3 regions of the Clostridium chromiireducens genome follow, and region 3 is predicted to be linked to each of the others. Evidence: riboswitches for the same ligand, from Rfam matches in the RefSeq annotation. Region 3 holds a riboswitch; each other region holds the start of a gene.
The links. Region 3 has a riboswitch for cyclic di-GMP ahead of flgB (flagellar basal body rod protein FlgB). Riboswitches for the same ligand answer to the same signal wherever they lie in the genome.
Positions count from the first base shown of each region.

Region 1 (11,166 bases), on a different contig from region 3:
ATTTGGCCAAGTTGATAGTAATTTATCTAGACAAGCCGAAGGAACGGGAATTGGTTTGTCTCTTGTAAAAAAATTAGTTGATGCTTTAAATGGAAAAATAGCATTAGTCAGTGAACCAGGACATGGAAGTACTTTTAAAATAAGTCTGCCTTTTAATCAGGATGTGGATGATGAAAAGAGTGATTCGTTCCTTGATGAAGGTTGCAGATTAGTTAACGCGCTAAATGTAGAGTTTTCAGATATTTATTTATAAATGGAAAAAAGTAATAATATTTTAAAGCATAAGATATTAAAAGTAATCTCTATATATCAATAATAATTTTTATTTTAGAATGATTAATAATGAAAAGTACAGCGTTATACATAATATACGCTGTACCATAAACTTTTATTTGATTATACCATTTAAGATAAATTTGTTCTTGGGATACCTCTTACTGGTTTATGCCTTTTTCTATTTTTTGCTGGCATTGATGTATTTGATACATTAGATGATGCATTGTCATCATTATTTAAAATAAATTTATAGTTTGTCATTTTTCTCACCTCTCTACTAGTATTTACTACTTTTAGAATTTCTATTCATAAGCTAACAAACCATAAAAAATAAAAAACCAGCTGGAAATCAACCTAACATTTATGGATGATTTGACTTACCTGTATATGTATCGTATGGATAAGGAACTAAAATTTCTCCATTAACATTCTTGTACTTTGTGTTTTCTGTGGGATTTAAATTATTAATAATATTCCTCCCAACAGTATATAACATTTTAGCTACAACTTTAGGATCTTGTGCAACTGTCCCCGTCATAAAACCTCTATCAATTAATTCAATGGCTTCTGGCAAAGCATCAATTCCTACAACTGTTATATTTTTTGATTTATCTCCCTTATTATATCCATATTTTTGTAGTGCATCTATAGCTCCAATAGCCATTGCATCATTGTTTGAAATTATTGCTTCAATTCTATCGCTATATTTGAGAAATAAGTTATTAATTGAACTATTCGCCAAATCTCTTAACCAATTCCCATTTACTAAAGTTAATTCTTGAGTCGTTATTCCTGAATCATTGATTGTTGATATTGCATATTTAGATCTTTCGATTGCTTGTGGGTCATCAGGCGGTCCTTGTAACAAAACATATTGCAAAATGTTATCGTTATTTTTATCTATTACATTCTTATCTTTTTTCCATAAATCAACAATAATTTTTCCCTGAGCAATACCCGCCTGCTTGGAATCTGGAATTATAAACACATCCTTATCATAGAGAGCAGAAATTTTTGAGACCACATCAGGAGAAATATTCATTAGTATTAAAGGAATACCTTTTTGCTTCACTCTTAAGATAACTTCTTCAACGAAATTTTCTCTTTTATCTGCTAGATTTAATATAAATAGATCAAAGTTTTTTTGAAGAGCTGAATCTAATAGTTCATTTTGTATAGCTATATTGTTTTTTGAATCAAAAAAAGTATAATTAACATTATTATTAGGGTCTTTTCCGATATCTTCTAAACTTTCTCTAATTCTCACCATATATGGATCATTAATTCTATGGAATATTACTGCAACATTTATTCTTCTTATATTATTAAAATTTGAATTTGCAAATGTTTTAACTTGTATGGTGTTCATTAATATGAGGATGGTTAGCATGATTAGAATCAATGCAATCACTTTTCTCAATATATTCATTTATAATAACCTCCACTTTATATAATTAAAAAAATTATATATTTAGTGTTATGTTGTATATTAATATGAAATTTATTCTGACTTAATAATATAAAAATATTAATATCCCTAATTTATATTAAATCTTTCTAGTTCAGAATCTAACCTTAATGCTAATAATTGGAGTTCATCTGAATAATTGTTAAATCTATCCATCGCAGCACTTATTTCTTCAGTTGACGCAGTTACTTCCTCTGATGCAGATGCAGTTTCTTGTGAGATATATGAAATGTTTTCAACTTCTGATACTACTCTCTGTTTCTTTTTGTCAATTTCAGATATAGATGCATTTATCTCTTCAACTTTATCAATCATAACTTCAATTGAACTAAGAATTTCACTAAATATTTCTTGTGTATTACTAACTGCTAAATCCTGCTCTATTACTACTTCTTCTGTAGCTTTAATAGCTGTTACAGCTGCATCTGATTTTTCTTGTACTTTAATTATAATCTTCTTTATCTCTTCTGTTGATTTCTTCGATTCTTCAGCAAGTTTTCTTATTTCTTCCGCTACCACCGCAAAGCCCTTACCCGCCTCACCTGCACGCGCAGATTCTATACTTGCATTTAATGCTAACAGATTGGTTTGTTCCGTTATTTGCGATATACTTTCAGATATGATATTTATTATTTTAGTACTTTCATTCACATCTTTAACTATCTCATTAACTTCTAACGTAGCAGTTTTAGTCTTATGTGATTTTTCTATTAGCGTATCAATCATTAATAATCCTTTAGCACCTAATCCCTTAGTTGTTCCAGAAAGTTTACCCATTTCATCAGAGCTTTCACTAATTTTATCTAATCTATCTGATAGGTCGTTCATCTCTAAAGCACCATTTTGAGCATTTTGTGCTTGATTTGTTGCTCCGTGTGATATATCTTCTATTGCTCTTGATACTTCTCCTATGGAAGCTGTTACTTCCTCTGACATGCCAGCTAGATTTGATGAAGTTTCTAATACAATTTTTGATGAATTTGTAACATTTTCTATAAGATTTGATATATTTTTTATCATCTCATTAAAGGAGTTTGCTAAATCCATAAATTCATCTTTAGTAGATGCCACAATCGACACTGTTAAATCTCCCTTTGAAGCTTTTTCAAATACTTCCCTCAACTTTTTAATATTTTCTGCTATTCCTTTACTTAAGAATATGGATAGTGCTATTGAAATTATAATTATTACTAAAACTATAATCTCTGTCGTAATAAGTATTGAATTTGTATCATTTATTATTTCTTTTTCATCTAATGTAGCTACTAATTTCCAACCTGTAGCCTTATTGGTTTCGTAAACTCCAAACATCTTTGTATTATTCTCTTCATAAGCCACAAAGCCTGTATCTTGAGTTTTTGCAGCATTCCAAAATGATTGCTTAGAGGCATAATCAGTCCCAATTAAATCTTTATTAGGGTTAATTATCATCTTTTTTCCTTCAATATCAGAAATAAATATGTATCCTGTATTTCCTATCTTCTTTGTTCCTATTTTTTCTAGAATAGTATCCAAGGAAACGCTCATTGCGCAAACACCTATTACATTTCCATCTCTTTCAACTGCTTTTGCTATAGCCACAACACTTTTACCTGTTTGCGCATCTTGAAATGGTAGAGTTATTATAACTTTATGATTACCTTCTAAAGCTTGCTTATACCAATCTTTCTCTTTAGGATTATAACCATATGGCATTTTTTCGTTGGGATATATTTCAAATTTTCCATCTGCGGTTGCAAAATACACACTGAAAATATCTTTATCGCTTTCTTTTATATTCTTTAACATAGCCGCCGTAAATGTGTATGGTTCTTCTTTATCAGCATTAATAAAATTATAGTTACTCGACAACATTGTAACCATACTTCCAAATCCATTGAAGTAATTATTAATTCCATCATTTACTTCTAAAAGTGTTTGCTGACTTGTCGTTTTCAATTTTTCATTGAGAATTGCTTTAGCTTGCCTATTAGCTCCATAACCTAGAATAATTAATGGAATTATACATATTCCTAGTAAACTTATAATCAGTTTAACTCTTATACTTTGAAATTTAATTTTTTTTAAACGCATTTTAGATTCCCCTTCATCTAAAGTATTTTAACTATTTATAATACTTTCAGCTTTGTAAAATTATTGTTTGATGAATTAAATTGCAAAAAAGTCTTACTTCATACTATAATGAAATAAGACTCCTTCGTCTAAATTTATTTATATTAAATTTATTTATTCACACTAAACTATATTGCCATTATATATTGTTATTTTTTTCTTGTCAACTTTAAAACAAATTAGTTAACGTTTTTATAACTATATTTTCATTAAAAGGTTTTACTACGAACGACTTAGCTCCAGCTGTTACAGATTCACGAATCATTGCTTCTTGTCCCATTGATGATATCATAACCACTTTTGCATTAGAGTCAATTTTTTTAATTTCTTTTAAAGCACTTATTCCATCCATTTCAGGCATTGTAATGTCCATTGTAACAAGATCAGGATTTAACTCCTCATATTTTTTTACTCCGATAGCTCCGTTTTGTGCTTCACCAACCACTTCGAATCCACCATTTTCGAGTATCGTCTTTAAAACATTTCTCATAAATGCCGCATCATCAACTATAAGAACTCTTTTCATTATTATAAATCCTCCTTAATTATAAAAAAAGCAGGCAATAAAGATATTGCCTGCCATGAATAAACTATCATAATTTTTGGCAACCTGACTATCATGGCAATTAACGTTGCTTTAGACTCATGGCTTTGCGTCTCCACCTTTCAATGGATTTGCTATTTACACTTCTTTACTCATTAAATATTAACTTTTATTATAAACCAATTATTGAAACTTAACAATTAAGCCAACAATTGTAACTAACATTAACATAATAGCACATTTTACCAGTCTAATCAATAAATTTTTCGGTACATTATGACTATAATTACATTTAAATTCACAATGTATTGCATATATAAATTAATAATATACACTTAAATAGTTTTAAATATTTCACCTGCTATACCTATTGCGCTGCAGGCCTTAGGAAATCCTGCATATGCCGCACAATGTAAAATAATTTCTAAAATTTCTTCTTTTTTTAATCCTGCCTTTATAGCTGCTTTTATATGAAACTCCAATTGCTCAAAGGCTCCTTGCGTTATAAGAGATGTTATTGTTACTACTTCTCTTGTTTTTAGATCTAAATTTGGTCTTGCATATATTTGCCCAAAACCAAAAGAAATCATTTTATCCAAAAAATCCGGAAATATTTCACCTACTGATTTCACCATTTCTTCTCCGTTTGCATCTGTCATCTTCTTTAAAATATTAATTCCATTTTCATAATCCTTTTTCATTTTATTATCCCCTTTTCATAGTTGGTGGTATTTCACCTGGATCAACCACAACCTCTATTATTATTGTTTCATTATGTAAATTTGAAATTTCTAAAGCTTCTATTAGTGTTGATTCATTGTGACATTTATATGATTTTACACCTAGAGATTCACCAAATTTTTTAACATCCAATGGTACATTATATGTAGTTCCAACTTCCTTCCCAAAAAGTTTTAGCATAGCTTTTTCTGGCATATCTAATCTTCCATTATTTATCACTATAAAAGTGACAGGGATATTATAATTTGCTGCTGTTGATATTTCAGTACCATGCATAAAAGTGCATCCATCACCCGTTAAACAAATGATTCTTGAATTATGGTTTGATAACTGTGCACCAATTGAATAGCCAATAGCATGTCCCATTGCTCCAAATACATCATCAAAAAAGAAAGTGGCTGGTTTTCTGATTCTAAAATATCTTATTGCATAAAATGAATGACTTCCATCATCGCCAAATATAGTTGAATCATCCGGTAACTCTTTTCTTATTATTTCCATTGCATTAGCAGCTGAAAGATACTTTCTATTATCATTAACATTATCTTTAAATTCATAATTCTCTACTAGTAAATTATATTTATTTGATATTCTATCTTCGACTTTACTTAATACTGCTTGTAAGTTAGCTTTAATATCACCAATGATAGGTAGTGTAGGTGCTAACAGTGATTTTTCTATAAATGTATAGTCATAATCAAATTGAATAACTTCTTTAGGATAGTTTTCCTTCGATATACCGACTAAAGACATATCAGATAATTTACTACCTATTACAATCAATAAATCTATATTTTGATTAATGTATTCACTTGACTTTTCTGTTCCACCTAGCCCTAGCGCACCAAGTGATAATGGATGATTTTCGATAAATGTTCCTTTTCCACCTGGCGTAGTCATAACTGGTATACTCCACATTTCAGCTAAGCTTTTAACTTCCTCATATGCAAGGCTTGAATGAATACCTTTCCCCGCTAAAATTACGCTTTTCTTAGCAATATCAAGTTTGTCTATGAATTCATCTAATCTTGGAGATATTAATTGACTGATATTGTTAGGCAAATCAAGTTCAAATTCTTCAATTTCTTCATCAAGTATGTCTATTGGTATAGACAGATGAACCGGCCCCTTAACCCCAAAATAGGACTTTTCTAATGCATGCTGTAAGTATCTTTGAAACTGATCTGCCCTTTCAATTCTTGCACTAAATTTAGTAACTGGCTCAAACATCTTAACTAAATCAGTACCAAAAATTGTGGAATCCTGACCTAAAGCTTTTCCTGCACTATGCATAGGTTGTTGTCCAGTGATAAATAACACTGGCACATGATAAGCCTTTGCTTGTCCAGCAGAAGTTAGTAAGTTTGTACCACCAGGCCCTGAAGTTCCGATAGCTATGCCTATTCTCCTGTTTATTAATGAATAGCCTGCAGCAGCATAACCAGCTCCACTTTCATGTTTATTTAAAATGAAATTTATATCCTGTTTATCCAATTCCATAATTAAAGATGCAAGTGGCCTGCCAGGTACTCCAAAAACGTGACCAATACCCCATTTTCTAAAATTTGATACTAAAATCGATGCTATACTCTTCATAAATTTATCACCCTCAATAAATTACTCTTTAAAAAATCTCTCGTTAATATATATTTTTTATAATAACCTTAAAAATAAATATCAGAAAATTCTACATTAATAGCATTTATCAATCTATTATCAGAATCCGGGAATAAATATTTTTCTTCTTCTACTATTTCTTCTTTAATAGGTAATGTTATAATAAACTTGCTACCCAAGCCAACTTCACTATCTACCTCTATTTTACCCTCCAGTATAATAACCAACATCTTCACAAGAGCTAACCCAATACCACTGCCTTCCGCCTGCCTTGAAAGATTATTTTCAACTTGTCCAAATCTGTGAAAAATCTTCTTATGTTTTTCTTTTGGAATTCCTACCCCTGTATCACATACAGCTATTGCTATTGTTTTATCCGTATTATTCCCTTTGACCTGAACAGTTATGGAACCACCCTCTGGTGTAAACTTTATGGCATTTGATAAAAGATTCAATATTACACGCTCATATTTTTCATCATCCAGTGCAGTATTTATGCTATCTATATTAGTCTTAAAATACAGATTAATTTTCTTTTGATCAGCATATATTTTTATAGATTCTGTAATTAATTTTGTTATAGCTACAAGATCTACGTTTTTTAAATTAAGTTTGAATTGATCTGATTTTAACTTAGTAATATCTAATAAATTATTTACGAGCCTCAACTGTCTAAACGTATTTCTTTTTATATTTCCTATTAGATTTTTAACTGACTGTGGAATATCATTAATATACATATGTTCAATTAATTGAATGGCTGAATAAATCACATTTATTGGTGTCTTAAATTCATGAGTAATAAGAGTTATAAATTCATCCTTCATGACAAGATCTTTTTCTAAAAGCTCTCTTTGCCTTTTTTCTGATTCATATAATAGTTCTTTTTGCCTATTTATCTTACGGTTTTGTTTTCTAAGTAATAACTCGCGTTCTATAGCATCAACTACAGTGGTTAATGTCATCAAAAAAAATGGATTATGAAGTATAACAGCAGTCATAATACATATACTTCCAAGCAAATTACCATCATTTGAATAACGAAATGGTACTCCATAGCATGCGCTATTGTGAAAACATTTATGATAATGGTTACTTCCTACTAATTGTATGGGATGATTCTGCTTTAGCGTTAAACTAACAACATTAGTTCCCATTTCCTCTTCACGAAATTGAATGCCTGGCTTGATCCCTAATTGAGATATTGTTTTAACCATAATTTCATCACCAATGATATCAAGTAAATATCCATTTTGATCCGTAATGGTTATTATTATTGGAGTCCCCTCTAATGATTTTATCAATTTACTACTAAAAAAATTTACAACTTCTAAAATTTCATCATATAAATCTTTTTTTCTGCCTAAATCTAATTCAGACATAGTATTTTGAGGTATTTCAGGTCTGTCAGGATTTAATCCTAATTCAATACATCTTTTTTTTGATTCTATAATATAACTTGCTTCTTCCTCACACATCTCTTGAAACATATATCCTCCCTTAAGAAAATAAAGTAAACTACTAGACTGATTTCATGAATTTATTATTCAATTATTTTATCTTTATACAATATAATCTACCAACTAAGACTTTTTAACATTACATTTAATATTCATACATTATTTTTAATAATAATCATTCTTAAGTTAATAATAGACAATTATGTTCTTTTTTACACATTTTTTTCTTTGATTATATCACTAATTTATTCTTATCGAAATAGTTTTTTCTAAATTCAAAAAAGGTAGTAAACTTATTTTCATAATTTTACTACCTTTTTTAAAGCATATTATTCTAAAAACTTTCATTACTATGTCTCCGACTCTATATAATTACATATTTGATGTTATTGCATATAAATATAAAATTTATCCTGAATTAATAAGATAAAAATAAGACTTCCTAATTTTAATACTACTTGACTTTATACTCCTAATACTTTAAGCTTAACTGATTAGATTATATTTAAATACTACTCTGCTTTATCTTATTATACTAATCCATCCCATTCATTATAAAATTCTTCTAAAAATTTTTCCATATACCGGTGCCTTGATTCAGCTAATTTTTTGGCTTTTTCAGTGTTCATTAAATCTTTTAACTTTAGCAATTTCTCATAAAAATGATTTAAGGTTGTTCCATTAGATGTAGAATATTCTTTAAAACTTATATTCTCACGAGGTTTTTCATTTGGTACATGCATAATTCTATTTTTACTGCCTCCAAATGCAAATGTCCTTGCAATTCCTATAGCCCCAATTGCATCAAGCCTATCTGCATCTTGTACTATTTTTCCTTCTATACTTTCTGGTATTTGCACCCCTGTACCCTTAAAAGATATTGATGCAATTATTTCACATACTGCATTTATTTTTGCTTTTGATATTTCGTTATTCTTTAAAAAGTTTTCTGCATTTGAATAAGCTCCTGCATTTCCACCGAATAATTTATAATCATCAACATCATGTAATAAAGAAGCTAACTGGACTATTTCTAAATCAGCGCTTTCTTCTTTGCAAATTGAAGTGGCTAATTTATATACTCTTAAGCTATGATAGTAATCATGGCCACTAGAATCATCTTTAAATTGCTCTCTAATATATTGTAATGTTTTTTCTAGTAAATCTTCCTTCATTATTATATCTCCAATATATAAAAATATTAATATACCCCAATTATACCACAAATTATTTATATATTATCTGCCCACTTAGAAAACTAAAGAAAAGAGTCATCCTTATCATGATCCTAATTTATATGGATACATTATAAAGAACGACTCATAGTTATTAATATCTATTATTTATACATATAATCTCTGGTCCAACGCAATTTATTATTTGGATTTTTACTAAATAGAATCTGATGTATATGAACATTACCACAATTAAAGGATGCTGCACAGGCATTTAAATATAATCTCCACATTCTTATAAATGTCTCATCCTTGGTTTTTCTTATTTCAGGTAATGCATTTTCAAAATTACTTGCCCAATATTCTAAAGTTCTCCTATAGTGCAATCTAAGATTTTCAACATCAATAACACTAAAATCTTTATCCGAAATAGAGCTAATTAACTCTGAAATAGATGGGATATATCCCCCAGGGAATATATATTTATCTATCCAAGTATTATTACCGCCTTCATCTACAGATGTTATAGAGTGAAGTAAAGATAATCCATTATCATTTAGTAAATTATTTATAGCTGCAAAGTATTCAGCAATATGACTTTTTCCTACATGTTCTAACATACCTACACTGACTATTTTATCAAATCTCCTATTTTTCAAATGTCTATAATCACTTAGCTCAACATCTACTAAGCCATTTAATTTTTCATTTTCTATTCTTTCCTTAATTTTTGCAAATTGCTCAGTACTTAAAGTTATTCCAGTAGACTTAACTTTATATTCCTTAGCTGCAGAAATAATTAATTCTCCCCATCCACAACCTATATCTAGTAAAGTTTCTCCCTCCTTCAAGTCTAATTTTTTTAGAATATGCCCCACTTTATTTCTTTGCGCTAGTGCTAAAGAATCAGTTTGTTCCTTAAAATACGCGCAAGAATATGTCATAGAATCATCTAACCATAACTTGTAAAAATCATTCCCTATATCATAGTGAAATTCGATATTTTCTTTACTATGTTTAATATTATTTGAAGCCTTTCCAAGTAATTTTACATACTTATTGCTATTGCTTAAGAAACTTTCCTTATTGTTATATATAGATTCTATGACCTTTCGAATACTGCCCTCTATATCTATTTTCTTAGTCATATAGCCTTCCCCAAATGCTAATGACGGATTTTTAATAATATCACTCTTAGAGATTGGTTCATTAAAAATAATTTTAAAAGCTGTTTCCTCTTGTGAATCTCTTTTAGTTTCTAGTGGCGTATATTTTTCTAAACTTCCATCCCAAAATTTTATTTCAAATGGATCTGTAAATAAATTTTTGAATAATGTTTTATAAAATATCTTATCGATATCCATACCCTTTCCTCCTACAAAACTATAATAAATTAGGTATAAATTCTCTATTCAAATTGCAACTTATCACTCTAAAACACCTCCGCTAATACCACCTTTCATAAATGCTTTCTTAATTTTAAATTACTTATATGATATGATTTAATATTAATTTTAGACCTTATAATATGAATTAATGAATCATATCACTTTTTAAATGATTCATATAAAAAAACAAAACCATAGAGATTCTAGTTTCTCTATGGCTCTGTTTTTTTATTTTTTCTTATAAGAAGCATTTAACTTTAGATAATTAATAGGATTTTTCTATTTTTCTCCACGTAAAAAAGATAGTCATTACAACTATCTTTTAAGTTACCTCGCAACGTCCTACTCTGCCACACAGTCACCCGTGCAGTACCATCGGCGCTAT
Region 1 is NZ_QXDJ01000003.1:2,796-13,961, reverse strand. Features, by position in the region: gene D2A34_RS11375 (PAS domain-containing sensor histidine kinase) at 1-253, shown strand, start outside; gene D2A34_RS27420 (hypothetical protein) at 406-537, opposite strand; gene D2A34_RS11370 (galactose ABC transporter substrate-binding protein) at 638-1,705, opposite strand; gene D2A34_RS11365 (methyl-accepting chemotaxis protein) at 1,814-3,817, opposite strand; gene D2A34_RS11360 (response regulator) at 4,026-4,382, opposite strand; cyclic di-GMP riboswitch class I at 4,458-4,546, opposite strand; gene D2A34_RS11355 (carboxymuconolactone decarboxylase family protein) at 4,736-5,101, opposite strand; gene D2A34_RS11350 (thiamine pyrophosphate-binding protein) at 5,106-6,737, opposite strand; gene D2A34_RS11345 (ATP-binding protein) at 6,806-8,248, opposite strand; gene D2A34_RS11340 (HD domain-containing protein) at 8,749-9,393, opposite strand; gene D2A34_RS11335 (SAM-dependent methyltransferase) at 9,558-10,757, opposite strand; rRNA gene rrf (5S ribosomal RNA) at 11,111-11,166, opposite strand, start outside.
Region 1: linked by a shared signal. The riboswitch ahead of D2A34_RS11360 (response regulator) and the one ahead of flgB (flagellar basal body rod protein FlgB) in region 3 are both predicted to bind cyclic di-GMP.

Region 2 (11,166 bases), on a different contig from region 3:
ATAAATAACAATACCAGATTCTTTTTGTATTTCTTTAAGAAAGTTTATGTCGTACTCATATTGGAAAGGAATTAGTTTAATATCAAAATTATATTTCTTTAATCCTTTAATATATTTAATCATTTCCTTCTTATACTCCATTCTTTTATCATACGAATTTAAAAGTAAAGGAGCTATAACTATAGCTATTTTATCTTTTCTATTTTCTATTTCACTTTCTCTAAAAAAGCTGTCTTTTAAATCATAAACAACATCATTAGTCAGATGAATATTATTAAGTCCAATTTCCTCTAATAACTCATAAGATTGCTTATCTCTTAAACAAATACAATCAACTTGTTCTAACACTTTTTTAAACTTAAGCTTTGATTCTTCAGCTATTATCGGCCCTGCACCAGCTCCTAACATTATTACAGTTTTCTTTAGAAATTTTTTAAAGAAATTTATCATAAAGAATAAAGTTATTGTTGAGTCCGGATTCCAGTCTGACAATGCGCCACCACTACCTATAATAATATAGTCATTACTAAACAGATTTTTTATCACCTTAAAAGGATTATACTTAAATATTCTTAATATAGACTTAAATCTTAAATCTATGGTAGTAGAAACAGTATTTAATCCTTCATGATATTTTTCGATATTCGTAGGCTTTCCACCCATCACATTAATTATATTATTAGGATCGTTCTTTCTAATAATTTCAATTATACTTTTTAAAATTAATTCATCTCCTAGATTTTCGTAACCAAACCATCCATAAATTAAAAATCTCTTCTTCATAAAGCACTTCCTACTTGTTAAAAACTTTTACATATGCATTTTCCCAACTATAATTAGTCAATATTATTTTTCTACACTGATTTCCGAAGCTATCATTTATGGTATTATCATTTAAAACCTTAACTACATAATAAACCCATTCATCTTCTGTAGTCGGTATATAAATATTTTTATTATGCTCTAACTGACTTATTCCTTCTACACTTGTCTCAGATGCTACTATAGCCCTTTTACAGCTCATAGCTTCTAATACTTTATTTTTCATTCCAGTCCCGAATCTTAATGGCGATACATAAACACGTGCACTTGCTATGCTTTCAACTATATCATCAACAAATCCAGTAACCTTTATATTATTGCTTATTAAGTTGCAAATATCTTTATCCGAATTTTTTCCTACTATAATAAATTTAACTTCATTATCTTTTTCGATTATTTTAGGAAATATCTTTGTTGCAAAGAATATTGCAGCATCCTTATTAGGGGGGTAATCCATTATTCCTGTAAATATTATATTCTTAGAGCTTGAATTAGAGTATCTGCTTGAATCAAATTTATTATAATCTACACCTAAGGTAATATTATCTATTTTAGAAACAAACTCTGCATACATTTCTTTTTCATAAGATGCATCATTTTCGGATACAAAAAAAACTTTATTAAATTTACTATAAAGTTTTTTTTGTATCTTTTTATAATATTTACTTTGCATTTTATTATAAATCTTTTCTATAAACGTAGTACTGTCTATCTTTGATTTCCTGCCAAAATACAAACTCATGCTATCATACGCCATTAAAATAGATTCCTTTGTATTTATATTACTAATTAGATTCATGCTTAATGGCTGATCAAATATTATCTTATCATAACCATTTTTTATATATAATCGACTTTCATCATATTGATATATTCCATAAGGAATTCCTTTTAGCATGCTCATAATTCTTAAACTCTTACCTTTTTTTCTTAAATCCAAATAATATACGTTATCTATGTACTTTTTAACTTCCATTTCGGCATATTCATCTTTTTCATCATAGTATAGTAAATCTATTCTATTATTAAATTTTTTATTTTCCTTCAGCATATTAAACAGTGCATGTATTCCTCCTGATTTATGAGGTGGAAATGGGCAATAGGGAGTTACAATTAAAACTTTCTTCACTGCTATTCCTCCATATATATTTTTTCCAATTTAGCTATCATTTTTTCTAGTGAATATTCTTCTTCTACTAATTTTCTAGCATTTATGACTATATTCCTATTTTTTTCTCTGTTATAATATATATCTTTAATTACATTTACAAAATCTTTAACAGAATGATTCTCTATTAAATACCCTGTTTCATTATTTTTCACACTATCGCTTATCCCCCCCACATTGACAGCTGCCACCAAAACTCCTGCGCTAAAAGCTTCTATTATACTCATAGGAAAGACTTCTCTATGAGACACTAATAAAGATACGTCAATTTCTTCAAGGAACTTAGGAACATCAGATACATTACCTATCATATTAACATTTAAATTTCTTATAGCTATTTCCTTAGCAATAATTTCTCTTAAATGACCATCTCCTGCTATATAAGCATTAAATTCTATACCTGTTTCCTTCAATTCCTCCATTATGTCCAAAAATAATATATGATTTTTAACTTCATCTAGTCTAGCCAATATTCCTATATTTAATGGGCCAGTACTATTTTTTAAATACTTAGAATTAAAATTGAATTGTTTCGTATCAGTACTGTTAGAGACAACCATAATTTTATCTTCTTTTACTCCCTTATCCACCATTCTTTTCTTATCCAACTCACAAACTGTAAGTAATTTAGTGATAAAAGAATTAACATACCAAGCAAAAACCTTGTCTTCTATTCTCTCTAATAATGTCAAATTATGTTTTGTATACAGTAATTTTATCTTTTTTCCGTATATAACTTTAGCTAACAACGACATCATACTTAACCTTAAAGAATTTGCATGTATAACGTCTACTTTTTCTTTCCTAACTATATTAATAATTTTAAATACATTAATTACAGGATTCTTACTTAAATAAACAAAGGAACTCATATTCTTTAGTTTATTCCTATATTCACCATCCTCGGCAGCAGTAATTAAGGCAATATTGTTCGACAACATATTATTTTCTATTTTAAAAAAATAAGTCTCTGCACCTCCAACTCTTAGTTGATCTGTTAATAATAAAACTTTTTTCTTCATACATTGCCACCTTTTAAATAATATCACTAAACTTATCTATTATGGTATTCCATCTATAATTATTGCGAATAAGTTCTTGTGCTCTATTTGATACTTTAATTATTAGATTTTCATCATTTAATAATTCTATTATCTTATCAGAAAATTCTTTGCTATCATTTGAAATAAATATATCTCTATTATTTATCGCATATATTCCTTCTGCTCCAATATCATTAGTTATTACCGGAACACCCATAGCCATCGTTTCCAAAATTTTAGTTTTTATTCCAGAGCCGTATGTTAATGGTGCAACTGCAACACTGCATTCTTGAACATAAGGTCTTATGTCTTCAACTTCACCTGTAATCTCAACATTATTATAATTTAAAAGTTCTTTTCTAAACTGATCTGGGCATCTCCCAACAATCCTGAATTTAACATTTGGAATTTTATTAATTATTTTCGGAAAGGTATTGTTTAAAAATGTTCTTACTGCATCCTTATTATGTGCTACATACATATTTCCTAGAAATACTATGTGTTTCTTCTTTTTAGTTTTATATACCTTTTTTGAAAAATAATCATAATCTACTCCTATTGTAATATCTAATGATTTATTTTCTGAAATAACTTTATTAAAATTTTCTGCTTCTATCTTTGATACAAATATTATACTTCTATAATATTTAGCAATACTAATTTCATATTTAGAAAGAAGGCTACCCTCCTTTTTTATTATAAACTTCATTACATATTTATTATCTATAAGATTATTTATGAATTCAGGTAATCTTTTAGAATATGCACCAACTGCATCCTTACTCAATGTACCACTATTAAGTTGTCTATCGTATCTTTTCGATAAAAGATCATCCATATCCAAAATTTTATTATATTTAGCTTCATCTAAATCCTTTAAGTATTCAGCGGTTCTAGCCATATCACATATAACTATATCTGGCTTATACTCCTCAATAACTTTATCTAATTTTCTTTTTGCTCTTTTAGAATAATATAATGAAACTTGTAAAGGCCAGCTATTCAAAATAATTGATTGAAATACTAAATTTTTAATCTTTTCAAATTTACTAGGAAGGTTACCATAGTAAACTTTCGAAATAAAATCTGGTTGTCCTATGTTTTTTTCATCTTCATCTATTAAAGAAAATAATCTTACTTCACAGTTATGTTGCTTAACTAATCCCTTACAATAATTATACAACACTACCTTTCTGCCATCATTAATCGGGTATATTAATCTGGTAGTAACAAATAATATCTTTTTCAACACTTATCTCCAATCTAATTTAAAATATCAGTTTAAATTATGTTCTGATAATCCCTGAGCTTCTCCATATAATCTTTATTAACTATATAAATGCTATCATCGGTTTCTAAAGTCATAACATCATCTATACCTATCATTACTATTCTCTTTCCATTATTAATAGCTATATTAGATTTAGATTCAATTACTCTTGCATTTCCATAAAGGATATTATCATTAATATCCTTTTCTTTATATCTCTCTACAGCTTTCCAAGTTCCAATATCATCCCATCCAATTTCACTCGGAATAACATAGATGTTTTTTGATTTTTCCAACACAGCATAATCTATCGATATAGATTCTGTTTCATGATATTGATCCTGTATAAAATTTTGTAGATTTTCTTCTTTTATATTTTCTATTTCATGGATAGCTTCATATGTACGTGGGGAGTATTTTTTTATTTCTTTTATTATAGTTTGAATTTTCCATAAAAATATTCCACCATTCCAAAGATAATAACCATCCTGTAAATATTCCTTAGCCTTAGCTTTATTGGGCTTTTCAACAAATTTATCAACCTTAAGTACTTCAAACATATAACTTTCTGCAATTTTACTATGATACTTTATGTATCCATACCCTGTCTCCAATCTACTCGGCTTCATTCCTAATGTTATTATTGCTTCTTCATTATTTTCTATAAAGTTATTTGCTTTATTTATTATGCTTCTAAATTTTTCTTCATCTTTTATCAAATGATCTGAAGGAAGTACAATCATGGTTGAATCTTTAAAATATCTTCCTATTACTAATGCGGATAATGTTATACATGGTGCTGTATTCCGTCCTTCTGGTTCAATTATTATGTTTCTTTGTGGTAGTTCCGGTAATTGTTCTTTTACCAAATCAACATAACTTTCTCCAGTACAAACAAATATTTTTTCTATTGGTATAATAGGTTTAATTCTATTTACAGTCATTTGTATCATACTTTCTTTACCTATTAAGTTAAGGAACTGTTTTGGTTTTTTTTCCGTAGATAATGGCCAAAATCTTGTTCCTTTTCCACCGGCCATTATTAAAGCACATATCATTATCTTCCCCCCTAAAAATCTATCCCATTTATTATATAAATTTTATTTTCTTCAATTTCTTTGTTTAAAATATACAACTTCTTATAGTACTCTATAGTTTCTCTAATTCCATTTTCAAAATCGTATTCAGGATTCCATCCTAAAAACTCCCTAGCTAATGTATTATCTAAATAACTATGCAAAATATCCCCTTGTCTTGACTGCTTATGAATAACTTCAACATCACTCTCAAAAATGTCTTTCATAGTTTGGAACAATCTATTCACTGTAACTGGAACATTAGTGCTAATATTAACTATTTTGTTATCGCCCTTACTCAATGCAAGTAAGTTTGCCTTAGCAATATCCTTAACATAAATAAAATCCCTAGTCTGTTCCCCGCTTCCATATATGACAGGTAACTTATTATTCAAAAATTTATCAATAAATATAGAAACAACTCCACCTTCTCCTTTAGGATCTTGTCTCATGCCATAAACATTAGAATATCTAAAAATTGTGTATCTAATATCACATAAATTACAAAATGTTTTAATGTAATGCTCAGGGGTATGCTTGGAAATTCCATAAAATGATATTGGCTCAACAGGATGCTTCTCATCAACTGGCAAATATTCTGGATTGCCATAAACTGCTGCTGAAGATGGGTAAACTATTTTTTTTACTTCATATTTTCTACAGCATTCTAATACATTTATAGTACCTATAATATTAATATTAGCGTCAAACCCAGGTTTTATTAATGAAGTTTGTACATCTATTTGAGCCGCAAAATGATATACAACTTCTGGCTCTTCAATTTGAAATACTAGCTTTAAAGCATCTATATTAGTGATATCGCACTTATAAAATCTGGCTTTATCATTTAAATTTTCTATCCTACCAGTGGACAAATTATCAATCACACAAACTTCATAGTTATTATTTACCAACTCATCTACTATATTGGAACCTATAAATCCTGCTCCACCTATTACTACTACTTTCATATCATTTCCCCTATCTTGCATGTTCATCACCAAATAACACTCCAACCGTCTTAAATACCAACATTACATCAACAAAAGTATTTCTTTCCTCAACGTACTTAACATCTAATTTCATCCAATCCTCAAAGCCGATATCATTTCTCCCAGATACCTGCCAGTAACAAGTAAGTCCAGGTTTTACCTCTAATCTTTTCATCATCCAATCTTCAAATTTCATTACTTCTTTCGGAAGTGATGGCCTTGGACCTACTAGACTCATTTCACCTTTAAATACATTGATTAATTGTGGCAATTCATCAATACTCGTTTTTCTAATAAACTTTCCGATTCTAGTTATCCTAGGATCGTCTTTCATTTTAAACATGGGACCAGTCATTTCATTTTTAGAAGTTAGCTTGTCCTTTAATTCTTCTGCATTAACTACCATTGATCGGAATTTATACATTTTGAATCTCTTACCATTCTTCCCCACTCTCTCTTGATCAAAAATAGCATTGCCTTCTGATTCCACTCTTATCAAAATAGCTACAACTAAAAATATTGGGCTTAAAATTATAAGTCCAACCAACGAACATATTACATCCATAGTTCTCTTTAAAAAACAATACCCTAATCTACCGCTTTCTTCTTCAGCAACTTGTTCTTTAAACAAAACTTCTTCCCTATTGAATTCTAATTGCTCCATTTCATTCACCCCTAATTTTTTTCTCATACTAAATTAGCAACAGCTTTTAAGATTCTATGCTTTTTATCAGAACTTATTCCTCTATAGTTATTTTCCCAATAAAAAGCAACCAACCAAAAACTGTTCAGGCCGGTTGCACTATTAACTCACCATATATAAAGTGCCCATATAAAATATACAGTTCACAGTTTCCTTATAAAGATTATACCATATATTACACCATTTGTTAACTTTAAACCCAGTATCCATCCTATTATTCGTGCTACATAATTAGACATGCCATGGTAAAATTACCTTTTAAAAAAGGAAAATATTGTTTTCTTTTCCCTAATTTTTTCACCAACAAATTCTATTCTGTCATTATCTAGCAATTTTTCAGAACTATCTTTAAGGATATCTTTTCTTACACTTTCATTTATTAACCCCAAAGCATTGTTAATGCCTGTATTTCTCTTATTAATATTATGTGCATCTGAACCTATAAAGTTATAAATGTTATTATTTAATAGCATATTGGCTGTTTTCTTAACATTTTCGCCAAATTTCCCTTCTATACTTCCGGCATTTAGTTGAAATAAATATCCTTCATTAATAAATCCATTAATAAGACTAGGCTTTTCTATAATAGGCTTATACCTTTCAGGATGAGCTATTATTGGAACAATGTTTCTAACTTGAAGTTCATAAAGAATATCAAATATATTTTTGTCAAATTTATGCATCGGAAATTCAATAAGCATATATCTTGAATCGTTTATTGTTCCTATCTTTCCTTGTATGTAATAATCTATTATATTTTCATTAAAGTATACTTCCTGTCCGCTATATACTTTAACATCTATTTTTTCCTGTTCTAGTATCGTATTAATTTCTTGTACGTAATTCTTTATCTCATCAATTGTCGCCTCTCCATATTCAAGTAAATAGTGAGGTGTAGCTACAATTTCTTTAGTTCCATCTTTCTCTGCATTTCTAAGCATATCTAAAGTCATTTCCATACTCTTAGATCCGTCATCAATTCCTGGTATTATATGTGAATGAATATCTATTATCATATTTACTCCTATTTCGCTTCTTTACTTTCATCACTACTTCCATAATAATAATAGTATTTACCTCTAGTATTCTCCACTGCATGTAACACAGTTCCTAATATATTAGCTCCAACCTTAGTTAATAAATTTTTCGCTTCAATTACTGACTCCCTGCTAGTTCTTTGGGCTCTTATTACAAGTATAGTCCCGTCTGCTTTTGTCGAAAGAATTTGAGCATCTGTAACTGCTTGAAGTGGTGCACTATCAAGAATTACTATATCGTATTTTTCTCTTAATTTTTCTATTAAATTAGTCATAGATACTGATGACAGCATTTCTGAAGGATTAGGTGGAATTTTACCTGATGTTAATATATCAAGATTTCCATTACGGTTTTGTATTACATCTTCTATATTTTCTTTTCCTATAAGTACTTCTGATAAACCACTTAAATTAGATATTTTAAAGTTCTTATGTACAGAAGGCTTTCTCAAATCGCAATCTACTATTATAACTTTTTTATCATTCTGAGCAAAAGATAAGGCTAGATTTCCTGATACTGTAGACTTTCCTTCTGCTGCTTCAGCACTAGTAATTACTATTGTTTTTATAGCTTTATCAAATGATGAATATTGTACATTTGTTCTTAAGGTCCTATAAGCTTCAGATACTATAGACTTTGGTTTTTTTTCCACTACAAACCCTTTGTAATCTTGATTAGCTACAGCCTTATGCAGTCTTTTCGTTTTAAACATCTCTCATCCCCCTATTCCAAGTCATCAGGAATTGCACCAATAACAGGTATTCCTAATATTTGTTCTACTTGATCCTTATTCTTAAAAGTATTATCTATAAATTCTAATAAAAACGATAACCCAACACTAATCATAAGTCCAACTAAAAATGCAATAGCTATATTCATTTTATTGTTAGGACTAGCTGGACTTTCTGGTAATTTTGCCGGCTCGATTACTTTAACATTTCCATTTGGTATAAGATCTGTAGATGTTTTAATAAATTCACTAGTAATAGCATCTAATACATCTTTACTCAATTCCCTATCTTTACTTATATATTTTATTTCTAAAATTTGCGTATTCGCTGTCGGTGTAACAGTAAGATTACTTAAAATTTCTTCTGAAGTTGTATTTAAATTTGATGCATTAATAGCTTTTTCAACTAAAGCATTTGTCTTTATAACTTCTGCATATGTCTTTAATAACTGTTGATACATTTGAATATCACTATTATTATAATTCTGATCTTTACTATCTGTTCTCTCTTTTCCAATGAAAACTTTTGTGTTAGCTTCATATTTAGGTGCAATTACAAAAATACTAATAATTCCTACCATTAAAGTTGTAAGCAATGTTATGGAAAGTATCATTTTCCATCTTTTTAATAAAATATCTGCTATTTCTTCAATTCTTATAAATTCTTCACTTCTTATATTTTCTTCATTCATCTGCTAAACTCCCTATTTCACTATTTTCACAATACTTGTCCTAAAGATTATTAATAACTAAGCTACTTAACTTTAATAAACTTCTAGTCCAAAATTGCACATACCATTAATTTTATAAAGTCTCTCAAAAAATATTCCCCCTAAATAGTTAATTATTATTTCTATATCCACCTTTAACATTATAGCATAAATTTTACTTATGTTACACCTATGATTCCATTTATATTGGAATTTTAATATTTAGTCCTTTATTTTCCAAAAAATTTACCAATAATTACATTTTTATTAAAATTTTCTTACAAAATTTTAATTTCAGCAAAAGTTATTCCATTCCTACTTGTCATTAGCTTGCCTAAGAAACAAGCAGGAATGGTGCTACTTTTGCTGATAGAAATCCAAAGCTATTCTCTCGATTCACATATTAGATAAATCCAAATTATGTATGCGGATTATAATAATATCAAGTTACTTATTTTATCTATATCACCAGAAAGAACTGGTAGTCTTTTACACAGTGTTGCATTGAGAATATCGCTACAGGCATTTCTTCAGTAAAAGTTGTTTCACTTAAACTTGTCCAAATTTTATATTTGGAACAAGTTTAAGTGAGTACAACTTTTACTGGTAGAAATCCGCAGCCATATTCTCTAGCAACCGAGTAACAGACTACCAGTTCTTTCGGTTTTTATATCACAAATTAAGTTATCCAAATAAAGTTCTATCACTTAATGCTTCTGATCCATTTGCTTTTTCGAATAGTCCTAGAAGTTTATTGTTATCTAGTTTTTCTTTATCTTCACCTTTAACATCGACTAAGATTTGACCTCTATGCATCATAAAAAGTCTATTTCCATGTTCAAGAGCATGTTTAAGATTATGTGTAACCATAAGAGTTGTTATTCCACTATCTTTAACGATGTTTCTTGTTATTTCCATGATTTTTTCTGACGTCTTAGGATCTAATGCTGCCGTATGTTCATCTAACAATAATAGTTTAGGTTTCGACATTACGGACATCAATAGAGTTAATGCTTGTCTTTGTCCTCCAGATAAAAGTGTTACTTTATTATAAAGCTTATCTTCTAGCCCTAGATTAAGCTCCCTTACCATTTCTTTATAATAATCTATTCTCTTTTTGTTGATTCCAAAGCTAAGACCAAAAGTCTTACCTTTATTATCTGCAAGAGCAATATTTTCTAAAATCGTCATATTAGGTGCTACTCCCTTTGACGGATCTTGAAATACTCTTCCAATAGATTTAGATCTTGCATACTCTGGTTTATTAATAACTTCATTACCATCTAATAATATAGATCCCGAATCCGCTTGAAGGGTTCCTGATATCATATTTAAAAGTGTTGATTTACCAGCTCCATTTGAACCAATAATACTTATAAAATCACCTTGTTTAACGTCTAGAGATAATCTATCAAAGACTCTGTTTTCATTTATAGTATTTGGATTAAACACTTTGGATAGTTGTTTCACTTTTAACATTTTGTGCACCACCTTCCACAATAGTCTTTTTCTTTTTGAATTTAAAAATTCCATTATTAGAACATAGTGCTATAACCACAATTATTGCTGTCATTAATTTTAAATCATTAGCAGTTATTCCTACTACCGATCCAT
Region 2 is NZ_QXDJ01000002.1:446,958-458,123, reverse strand. Features, by position in the region: gene D2A34_RS07340 (polysaccharide pyruvyl transferase family protein) at 1-783, opposite strand, end outside; gene D2A34_RS07335 (glycosyltransferase) at 794-1,951, opposite strand; gene D2A34_RS07330 (glycosyltransferase family 4 protein) at 1,954-3,012, opposite strand; gene D2A34_RS07325 (glycosyltransferase) at 3,026-4,282, opposite strand; gene D2A34_RS07320 (mannose-1-phosphate guanylyltransferase) at 4,315-5,361, opposite strand; gene D2A34_RS07315 (NAD-dependent epimerase/dehydratase family protein) at 5,373-6,350, opposite strand; gene D2A34_RS07310 (sugar transferase) at 6,361-7,035, opposite strand; cyclic di-GMP riboswitch class II at 7,154-7,237, opposite strand; gene D2A34_RS07305 (tyrosine-protein phosphatase) at 7,326-8,087, opposite strand; gene D2A34_RS07300 (CpsD/CapB family tyrosine-protein kinase) at 8,099-8,824, opposite strand; gene D2A34_RS07295 (YveK family protein) at 8,836-9,534, opposite strand; gene D2A34_RS07290 (ABC transporter ATP-binding protein) at 10,237-11,031, opposite strand; gene D2A34_RS07285 (ABC transporter permease) at 10,997-11,166, opposite strand, start outside.
Region 2: linked by a shared signal. The riboswitch ahead of D2A34_RS07310 (sugar transferase) and the one ahead of flgB (flagellar basal body rod protein FlgB) in region 3 are both predicted to bind cyclic di-GMP.

Region 3 (11,166 bases):
CACACTAGAGCAAAATCGGCTATTTATCTTCACCATATTACCTAATATCTATAGAAAAATATATTAATATAATAATTAGAATAAGTGGGGAAATAAAGAAACCATTGATACATAATATATTATGTATTCAGAAGAATATTAAACAAGTATGAAGGAATAAAGATTAAAGTATATAGTTTAAAGGAAGTGATTTGATGGATCTATCTACAATGTCAATAGGTATGCATCAAGCATCTTTACAAAATGCAGTTTCAATATCAGTTATGAAGATGGTAATGAATAGTAGAACTGAAATAGCAACTCAGATGACAGAAATGATGAGTAATATGGCTGTAGATACAAGCAAAGGGATTAATATAGATGTAAGAGTGTGAGTTTATGGATATTTTTAAATATATCTTATAGCAATAAAGAACAAAAGGAGGTTTTATAAAATGAGACTTACTCATAATATGTTTTCTTTAAGTATACATAAAACATACATAGGTAGAATTGCTGATGAATCCAAAGCACTAAATAATATAAGCACTGGAAGCAAGTTGAATTCGGCTAAAGATAATCCTAATAGAATAGGAAAAAATGAAACGTTAAAGATACAAATATTAACCAATGATGCGGCAAGTAGAAATATTCAAGATACCAATTCTATGATTCAAACTTTTGATGGTGTTCTACAAGAAATGAACAATAGTTTATCTAGAATGAAGGAGTTAACGGTTAACGCTGGTTCTGGATCTTTAACGGATGTAGATAAAAAAATTATTCAAAATGAAATTGATAGTATTAAGGCAGAATTAGATAATTTTGCTAACAGTACAGAGTTTAATGGCATAAAATTATCTGATTCTAGTGTAAGTGGTGACAATACAAAGTCAATAAAAACTGCTATAGGAACTATGGATGGTGAAAGCATGGATATACCATTTTTTAATGTGAGTGCATCAAATTTAGGTGTTGGCAGCCTGGATATAAGTGATATTAAATCATCTCTTGAATCTGTAGATAAAGCTATTGAAATGGTTAGCAAAGTTAGAGTTAGATATGGTTCGATTCAAAATAGATTAGAGGGAACAGCTGATTATTTAAGTAGCAAAGATATCTCCATTCAAACATCTCAAAGTAGAATTGGAGATGCTGATGTTGCAGAAGAAATGATGAATTATTCAAAAAGTCAATTGTTGGTTAATTCATCAATTGGATTATTAGCGCAAAGCAATAATTTTCCTAAAGATTGTTTGAATATTCTAGCTAATGTTAAATAAGACAGAGTAATATTATATTTTAAGAAATAAACTAATAGTAGTTTTATAGAATTTACTATTAGTTTATTTTATTGCCCTGACTTATCAAGTAAAACTTGATTTTGGAGTGGGGTGATCCACATCTAAATCTTAGTTGAACTTTATACCCTCAAGGGGTATCCATTCTAGGGTCCGTGCCACTGTTCTCTTCACATTGAAGAGAATGGGAGAGTCAATGTGGCTAAACATTAGATAAATATTTATGAGATATATATGTATATTAAGTTATAATTATACGAATTTTATCGAAAATATAAAAATAATTGTGGTAAAAATTTACTAAATGCCTTATAATAAAATGAATGAATTATGAACTATAAATTATAAATGATACTAGCACACTTATTGAAAAGTAAGGCCGCAAAGCTATGAGTCTAAGGGAAAGCTTATTTCCTATGATTGTCAGGTTGCCAAAGTATAATTATTATGATAAATTTTATATTTATTAAGTTTTTCTGTATTTTGGTGACTATGTATTAATAGTCATTTTTTATTTTAAAAAGATGACGTGCCTTTAATATTTTATTTATGTGCATACAGGAAATAAAGTTTAGGAATATGTTGTCATGTCATATTTGATAGAATCAAGGAATAAAATTACAAACGATGTATAAATAACATATAATAGTAAATAGTTTGGAGAGGATTTGAAAAAAAATTATAGATAAAATGTCTTAATTATTTTATAATTAAATTATTAATGAGTTATTTGTAAAATAATTAAATTATAATATAACTTCTAAACAAATAATTGAGGTTATGATTTTGGATATAAGGTTAATGTCTTAGTTAGAGTTTTAAAATTTTATTATATTAAATGAGAATAAATAAGGATGTGAATTTATGAGTATACAATCTATTAATTTTGATTCTACATATGATTTGATTAAATCAGGAATTAAAGCATCAAATATTAGAGCTAAGACAATTGCTAATAACATGGCAAATGTTAATACTAAGGATTATAAGAGATTTAATGTTGTGTTTGAAGAAAATTTAAAGAATGAAAATTCCTCAGCGTTAGAATTAAAAAGGACAAACCCCCTACATTTTTCTAGCACAAATTCAGAAAATGAAAATATATCAATTGAGCAAGATAAAAGCACTAGTATGAGAAGTGATGGGAACAATGTTGATTTAGATATAGAAAAAGTAAATCAAGCGGCGAATACTCTTAAATATAATGCGCTAATAACAGAGATTAATAGTAAGTTTAATAATTTAAAAACTGTTATGAAGTAAACGTACAGGGATTAAACCATAAAGATTTTCAAAATTGATAAGTTAAAGAGACAGTTAAGTAGTTCTATCAGATATACGAGGAGGGATATAAATGAACGCATTTAGTTCGATGCAGATAAGTGCAACAGGGCTTTCAGCAGAAAGGCTAAGAATGGATACGATAACCGCAAACATGGCGAATGCAAGTACTACAAGAAGTGCTGACGGAAGCGGCCCATATGTGAGAAAGGTAGCTGTATTCCAAGAGGCACTTGACGCGAATAAAGAAATGGCCGGAGTAAAAGCAGTAAAGATTGAAAAGGATTCATCACCTTTAAGAAAAATATACGACCCAACTCATCCTGATGCAGATGCAAATGGATATGTTACTATGCCTAATGTAAATGTATTAAATGAAATGGCGGATATGATGGTAGCAACAAGATCTTATGAAGCTAATGTAGATACATTTAATGCTTTAAAAGGTATGTTTTCGAAGGCATTAGAAATTGGGAAATAGGAGTGATTTATAAATGAGAATAGAAGATAGATTTGCACAAAACGAGATTTTATTTAATAAAAAGTTTGAAAATATAAATGATAATAAAGCTAAAAGTGAAAATATGAGCGCCGTTAGTTTTGGAGATGTTCTAAAAAAGACTATAGATGATACCAATGATAAAATGGTAAATGCTGATACGACTTCAACGAAATTTATTAGGGGAGAGGATGTAAGTATCGATGAAGTAATGGTTAAGAACCAAGAAGCTAGTTTGAGTTTACAATTTTTGGCTCAAACTAGAGATAAGTTATTGGAGGGATATAACCAATTATCAAAGATGCAATTGTAGTAAGGTGAGGAGAGCTAAATAATGAAAAAACTTTTAGAAAAAGTTAAGGGGCTTTTGGAAAAGTTTAAATCCCAAAGTAAGAAAATAAAGATTGTTGTTATAATTGCAGTTTTAACAGTTATTATCGCAATAATAAGTTCATTTTTTTATTCATCTTCTAATAAATATCAGGTATTATTCTCTAACCTTGATCCTACAGATGCTCAAACGGTAGTAAATACTTTAAATGAAAAGAAAGTTGATACAAAGATCGATAGTGCAAATAATACAATTTGGGTTTCAAAAGATCAGGTAGATGCATTAAGATTAGAATTGGCACCAACTTTGACATCTGGAAGTAAGGGTTATGAACTTATGGATAATGCTAGTTCATTTGGAATGACAGATGAGGAATTTAAGATAAAAAAGGTTAGAATGCAGCAAGGTGAATTAGAGAAAACTATAAAAAGTTTTCCGCAAGTGGAAGATGCAAGAGTACATATAACTGAAGCTCAAGATTCTGTTTTTGTTAAGGACAAGGAGCCAGGTAAAGCCTCGGTTTATTTAAAGATAAAAAAGGGCGCAACACTTAATGAAGAGCAAGTTAAATCAATAGTTGCATTGGTGTCAGGTGCTACGCAGAATATTCCAAAAGAAAATATTGATGTAGTAGATGACAATATGAAATTACTTACAAAAGACATTAATTCTAGTGAGACGGATAAAGTAAGTTCAGAAGAAATTGCAAAACAACAAGATGCAGAAAAAGTATATGAAGATAAATTAAAAAAAGAAATAGTAAATTTATTAGAGCCAGTTGTAGGTAAAGGTAAAGTAAGGGCAACTGTTAATGTGGATTTGGATTTTGATTCGAAGCAAAAGACACAAACAGTGGTAGATCCGAATAAAGTAATTGTAAGTCAAGAAAATTCGAAAGAATCAAATAATTCAACAACAGGAACAAATAGCCAAAGTCCTGTAGATAATAATATGAGTAATCAGGCAACGGCAAATAACAATAATAATTCGGTTTCAACTAAAGAAGATCAAAAGACGAATTATGAAGTTGGTAAAAGCGAGTCAAAGGTCATAAGTGCACCAGGGGAAGTAAAAAGACTTACAGCTTCAGTTGTAGTTGATGGAAGCTTGGATGATGCAACTAAACAAACCCTTGAAAACGCGATTGGAAATGCAATTGGTTTAAACAAGCTTAGAGGAGATGAAGTTTCGTTACTTGGAATGGCGTTTGATACAACTGAGCAACAAGCAGCTAAAGCAGAAATAGATTCCATGAATGCAGATGCAGCTACAGCAAGCAAAAATCAAATGATAATAATTGGAAGTATTCTGGGAGTATTACTACTCGGAATAATTATATTCTTAATAACTAGAAGAAGAAGGAAGAAGAAGGTTGAGAATGAACAATTATTAAATACATTAATTGACGATAGTATAATACCAAAAGAGCCAGAGAATTTTGACCCAATAGAATTTGAAGTTAAGACTCAAAAGTCTCATTTAGAAGAAGAAATTAAGAAATATGCAAAAGAAAAACCAGAACAAGTTGTAGAAATAATTAAGTCATGGTTGACTGAAAATGAGAGGTGATAGCTATGGCAAAAGAACACCAACAATTAACAGGAGTTCATAAGGCGGCAATTTTATTTATAACCCTTGGACCAGAAGTTTCATCAGGTATATTAAAAAGATTACCTGAAGCTGAAATTCAAAAGATAACTTATGAAATTGCTAATATTACTTCTGTTACACCAGAGCAAAGAGAAGAAATATTAAATGAGTTTTTACAAATAAATAAAGCTAGAGATTATATAATTGAAGGTGGAATGGACTATGCTAAGGTATTATTATCAAAGGCATTAGGAAGTCAAAGAGCGGGGGAGATATTGGAAAAGGTATCAGAAGCTACAGCTCAATACAGACCGTTTTCAATTGCTAGAAAAGCAGATTCTCATCAATTGTTAAATGTAATTATATCAGAGCAGCCACAAACTATAGCTTTAATTTTATGTTATCTTCAACCAGATAAAGCGGCTCAAGTTATGGCAGAATTGCCAGAAGAAACACAGAGTGAAGTTGCATATAGAATTGCGACCATGAATAATACATCTCCTATGGTAATTAAAGAAATAGAAGCTGTATTAGAAAATAAGTTATCTTCAGTAGTAAGAACAGAGATGACAAGTTTAGGTGGAGTGGAAACATTAGTTAGTATACTAAATGCTGTTGATAGAACTACTGAAAAGAACATTACTGAAGGTTTAGAGAGAGAAGATGCAGAACTTGCTGATAAAGTTAAGAGTTCGATGTTTGTATTTGAGGATATTGTTTCACTTGATGACGTATCTATTCAAAGAATTCTTAGGGAAGTGGAAGCTGGAGATCTTGCTCTTGCACTTAAAGGATGTTCTGATGAAGTGGCTAACAGTATTTATAGAAACCAATCAAAGAGAGCTGCTGCTTCATTAAAAGAAGATATGGAATTCTTAGGACCAGTAAGAATTACGGATGTTGAAAAAGCTCAGCAGAAGATTGTTGCTGTTATTAGAAGGCTAGATGATGCAAATGAAATCATCATTGCAAGAGGTGGAGAAGATGCAATCATCGTATAACTTAATTAAAAAAGCCTCGGCGAAACAAGGGGAAAGTAAAATTATTTCGACTAAATATAATATTAAAATGCCAGTATTTGAAGAAATTGAGGTAGTTAGGGAAGAAGAAGTAGTAGTAAAGGAACCAGAAGTCGATCCAGAAGAACTTTTAAAGCGCTATGAAGATATTGGTCAAAGAATTATACAAGACGCAAAACAGGAAAAACAAATGATTGCGTTAAGAGCTCAAATGGATGCGAATGCTGCAGAAAAGAAAGCCTATGAAAAAGGTTATGCTCAGGGCCTTGAAAATGGATATGATGATGGTTATAAGAAAGCATATGATGAAACAATTGAAACAGCAAAGGCAGAAGCGGCAGAAATTGTAAGCAAAGCAGAGATACTTTTAAGATCAGCTCATGAAAACTATGAAAAGTATTTAGAGAATAAAAAGTCAGATGTATTAAAATTAGCATTAGACATAGCTGAAAGTATTTTACAAAAATCACTAAGTAAAGAAGAGTCATTAAATTTAATTGTTGAAGAAGCTTTTAAAATATCAAAAGGAGAAGACAATGTTATTTTAAGGGTAAATTCCATTCATGCTGAAGAGTTAAAAACTCAAGTAGAGAAATGGAAAATAGCATACAGTATAAAAAATGAAATATTCATATTAGTCGATGACTTTATGGAGCCAGGAAATGCTGTTTTAGAAAAAGGTAGTGGGATAGTTAAAGTTGGTATTGAAACTGGAATGGAACAAATGCGGAAGGCAATACTTGGATAAGTGTAAAAAAATAAAGGAGTAGTTCTATATGCTAGATTTAAACTTGGATTTTGACAAGTTGATTAAAAAGGTGAATAATACCTCTACAATATATAGTGAAGGTGTTGTTAAAAAGGTAATAGGGCTAACTATAGAAGTACAGGGGATTAAAGCATTTATAGGTGAACTTTGCATTATATATAATCAGAAAAATATTCCGATAAATTGCGAAGTCGTGGGATTTAGAGATGAATTTGTTATTCTAATGCCTCTTGATGAACTTATAGGTATTTCTCCGGGGTGCAGAGTGGTACCACAACATAAACCTTTAAGTGTTAAATGCTCAGATAAGCTGCTAGGACATATTATTGATGGTCTGGGGAAGCCTATAGACTGTGAGGACCTTTTTATAGATGGAGAGGAATACCCACTAGAAAATGATGCTCCAGATCCTTTAAGAAGGAAAAGAATTAAAGAGATAATGCCTACAGGAGTTCGAGCGATAGATGGATTCTTAACCTGCGGAGACGGCCAAAGAATAGGAATTTTCGCAGGTAGTGGAGTTGGTAAGAGTACCACACTTGGTATGATAGCAAGGGAAGCTGAGGCAGATGTAAATGTTATTGCATTGATTGGGGAAAGAGGAAGAGAAGTTCTAGAGTTCATAGAGAAAGACTTAGGACCAGAAGGGATGAAAAAATCTGTTGTAGTATGTGCTACATCAGATAAACCTGCCCTAATAAGGATTAAAGGAGCATTAACAGCTACAGCAATTGCTGAATACTTTAGAGATAATGGTAAGAAAGTAATCCTTATGATGGATTCTGTAACAAGATTTGCGATGGCTCAAAGAGAGGTTGGACTTGCTATTGGAGAACCTCCAGCAACAAAAGGATATACACCTTCTGTATTTGCAAAACTTCCTAAGCTTATGGAAAGATCGGGAACATCGTCACATGGATCAATTACAGCTTTTTACACGGTTCTGGTTGATGGGGACGATTTTAATGAACCTATAGCTGATGCTGTTAGAGGTATATTAGATGGGCATATAGTGTTATCAAGAAGTTTAGCTCATAAGAATCACTATCCGGCTATTGATATATTAAATAGTGTTAGTAGACTTATGAATCAGATCGCACCCAAGGAGCTTAAAGAAGCTGCATCACTCGCAAGAGACCTTTTAGCAACTTATAAAGATTCAGAGGATTTAATTAATATTGGTGCTTATGTTAAAGGAAGTAACAAAAAAATAGATATGGCAATTAGTTATAATGATGCGCTAAATAAATTTTTACGTCAGGGAATTGATGAGAAATCAAGTTACAAAGAAACAGAAAATACTTTAATGTCAATGTTTAGATAAAAATTATATAGCTTTAGCTAGTAAACAGCTAAAACTAATTATAATTGGAAGTGTCTTGTAGTCGGAATTGGCAAAGGGAGGTTTAGTTTTGGCTGAAAGATTCAAATTTGGATTAGAAAAGCTTCTTGAAATGAGAGTCTCTAATGAAGAAGAGAGCAAGAGATTATTTACTGAAAGCCAGAGAGAAAAAAAGAAGGTAGAAGAAAAATTAGAAGAACTTAACTCAAGTTATAATAAGTATAAAGGGATAACGCCTAATGAGGATATAGTGTACCAAAAATTAAAGAGATATTATATTCAAGGTGTTCAAAATGGAATTAAGACGGCTGAGAAAGACTTAATTATTAAAAATCAAGAAGTTGACCAAAGAAGAAAAGATTTAACAGCAAAACAAATGGAAAGAAAAACTGTACAAACACTAAAGGAAAAAAAGTATTCTGAATATATTAAGGAGCAAGATAGACTAGAACAGATAAATCTAGATGAATTAGCTCTTTATGCATATGTAAGAAATCAAAACAAGTAAAAGAATCAAAGAGTATATAGTTGATTTTTTTATAGTTATATTACGTGAAAGGAGGTGAAAATAATGATTATAAATGCAAAAAGCAGTGCTGATAATTTATTAAAATCATTCGACACAAGTTCAAATAATAAATCTATCTCAGAATTTTATAAAGTTGATAGCAAAAAAAATATTTATTCGAGCAGCGATTTTAAAAAAGTATTAAGTTCAAGATCTAATCAGAAAGAACATAATAAAAATATAGATAATGCGAATAATAATAAAACAATAGATCGGGTTAATGAGACTAATACTAATAGAGTTGATGATGACAAGGAAAAACTGGAAGAATTGGAAAAGGAAAGTGAAGCGTCATCTAAAGAAAAGGCAAGTGACATATTAGCAGAATTGTTGAATTTACTTACTAGATTAGGTATTAAGAAAGAAGATTTAGAATCAAATGGAGATATTAATACTAATGATTTGAAAGCTTTAATTGGAAATATTGATAATAAATCATCGAATGGTATGAGTAATATCATGGAAAAGATAATGGAACTATTAAAAGATGATTCAGTGAAAGATAAGTTAGATGCTAACTCATTAAAAACTATGGAGAAGATTTTAGGTAATTTAAGCGCTAAGCTTGGGGATAGTGATATAAATTCTACAAAAGGTATTAAAAGTTTAATGTCCGAAATATCTAATATATTAAATGGTAGAGATAACAAAATATTAAATATTGAAGATGCGTTAGGTAAGAATTACTCACAAGAAAATAGTGGAGGTTCAACCAATAGTAATAATTCTGAAACTTCAAAGGCAAAAGAGGAGAAGTTTTTAAATTCTTTAGTTGGTGACAATAAAGATGATTCATTGAATAAAATAAATTTATTTGGAACACGAACTTCAACTATTCAGAATCAGGGAGCAGACAATGTTAGAGGGCTTACAATAAACAAAGCGACCTTTGTAGATGATTTGGTTAAAGATGTTAAGTTTATGAGTAATAATTCACTAAAGGAATTAATAGTAAAAGTTAATCCGGGAAATTTAGGCGAGATAACCATTAAACTAGTTCAAGAAGATGGTTTGATGAAAGCTAACTTAAAAGTTAATTCAAAGGAAACAGCTGCTTTACTTACTCAAAATTTAAATGATATAAAAAAGCAGTTAGGTGAACAAAATTTAAGGATCACAGATATTAACATTGAACTTTACCAAGATGACACAACTTTCTTTAGAGGACAAGGTTTTGGCGGGCAACTTTCTGAAGAGCAGGAAAGAAGGAATAGTAATAGTAACGACAGTGTAAGTGGTATAAATAATGTAAGTATCTCTGAAGAAGAGATGGTTGAAAACACTATTGATAACGATAGTAACTTAGACTTTTTTGTATAGGAGGTGAATTTTATGGCAGTTGAAACACAATTGAACCATACGTATATTAGTGGAGCTGATGCAATAACAAATGCTAAAAATGCCAAAGCTGCACAAACAGTAGGAAAAACAACAACAGATAGAGGAACGCTTATAACAAAATCGACTACTGATTTTGATAAAAATTCGTTTCTTAAGATTCTTTCTGCTCAGCTTAGTAACTTAGATCCGACTCAGAATCAGGATTCAAGTGCATATGTGGCACAAATGGCTCAATTTGCGTCGATGGAACAAATGCAGAATTTAAATACAACTATGTCAGATTATGCGTACCAACAAATGATTGGAAAAAAAGCAATAATAAATGAGAAGTATGATGATGGCACAAATGTTGAAGGTTATGTAACTAAGATAACAAAAAAGTCTAACGGGACTTATGCAACAATGACAATTGATGGAAAAGAAGAGGAAATAGATGTTTCAAAGATAATAGGAAGTGTACAAACAACTGATAGCAATACAACTGCAAATAACAGAGCAGCTCTTAATTCGGATTTTTTGGCAGCTTCGGCTTTAGCAGATAAGCAGCAAAATATTGTTATAGCAACTGTAGATGACAAGAATAAAACTGTTCTTATAAAAGGAAAAGTCGTAGGTGCTTATATTGATACTGTTAGCAGTGCAACAGTAAAAATAAAGGTTGATGTTTTGGATAATGATGGAAAGCCAACTGGTAAAACTAAAACCTATGACTATGGAGACATAGTAAGAGCTGGTGATTTAACTGATGAGGATATGAACGTAAGTTTAAATACTACGAAAACAACTGGAACAACTACGAGTGATTCCACAAATACTGCAAACAATACTTCAACATCTACAGAAGTAGCTGAATCAAATGAAACAGTAAATACTATTTCGAGTACAACTAACGATAATATAGCTGCAGAAAATGCAACTTTGTCTAAAATAGCAGGTGTATAAATGAGTTATAGAATTATTAATGGTCAAGCATACTCTGTAGGAAATATCGGTCAAATTGCTAATCCTCGAGATACTAGAAGTAGTAAAGGCAGTAACAATGAAGAGACAAGCTTTCGAAATGTTTTTGATAATATAAAAAACAAAAGTGAAGGCTTTACAGTATCTAAACATGCTGCTTTAAGATTGGATGAAATTAATTTTACG
Region 3 is NZ_QXDJ01000001.1:488,679-499,844, reverse strand. Features, by position in the region: gene D2A34_RS02075 (YjfB family protein) at 195-374, shown strand; gene D2A34_RS02070 (flagellin) at 435-1,262, shown strand; cyclic di-GMP riboswitch class I at 1,627-1,716, shown strand; gene flgB (flagellar basal body rod protein FlgB) at 2,145-2,543, shown strand; gene flgC (flagellar basal body rod protein FlgC) at 2,635-3,042, shown strand; gene fliE (flagellar hook-basal body complex protein FliE) at 3,056-3,373, shown strand; gene fliF (flagellar basal-body MS-ring/collar protein FliF) at 3,395-4,960, shown strand; gene fliG (flagellar motor switch protein FliG) at 4,966-5,982, shown strand; gene D2A34_RS02040 (FliH/SctL family protein) at 5,966-6,748, shown strand; gene fliI (flagellar protein export ATPase FliI) at 6,777-8,093, shown strand; gene fliJ (flagellar export protein FliJ) at 8,182-8,619, shown strand; gene D2A34_RS02025 (flagellar hook-length control protein FliK) at 8,683-9,999, shown strand; gene D2A34_RS02020 (flagellar hook capping FlgD N-terminal domain-containing protein) at 10,012-10,962, shown strand; gene D2A34_RS02015 (TIGR02530 family flagellar biosynthesis protein) at 10,963-11,166, shown strand, end outside.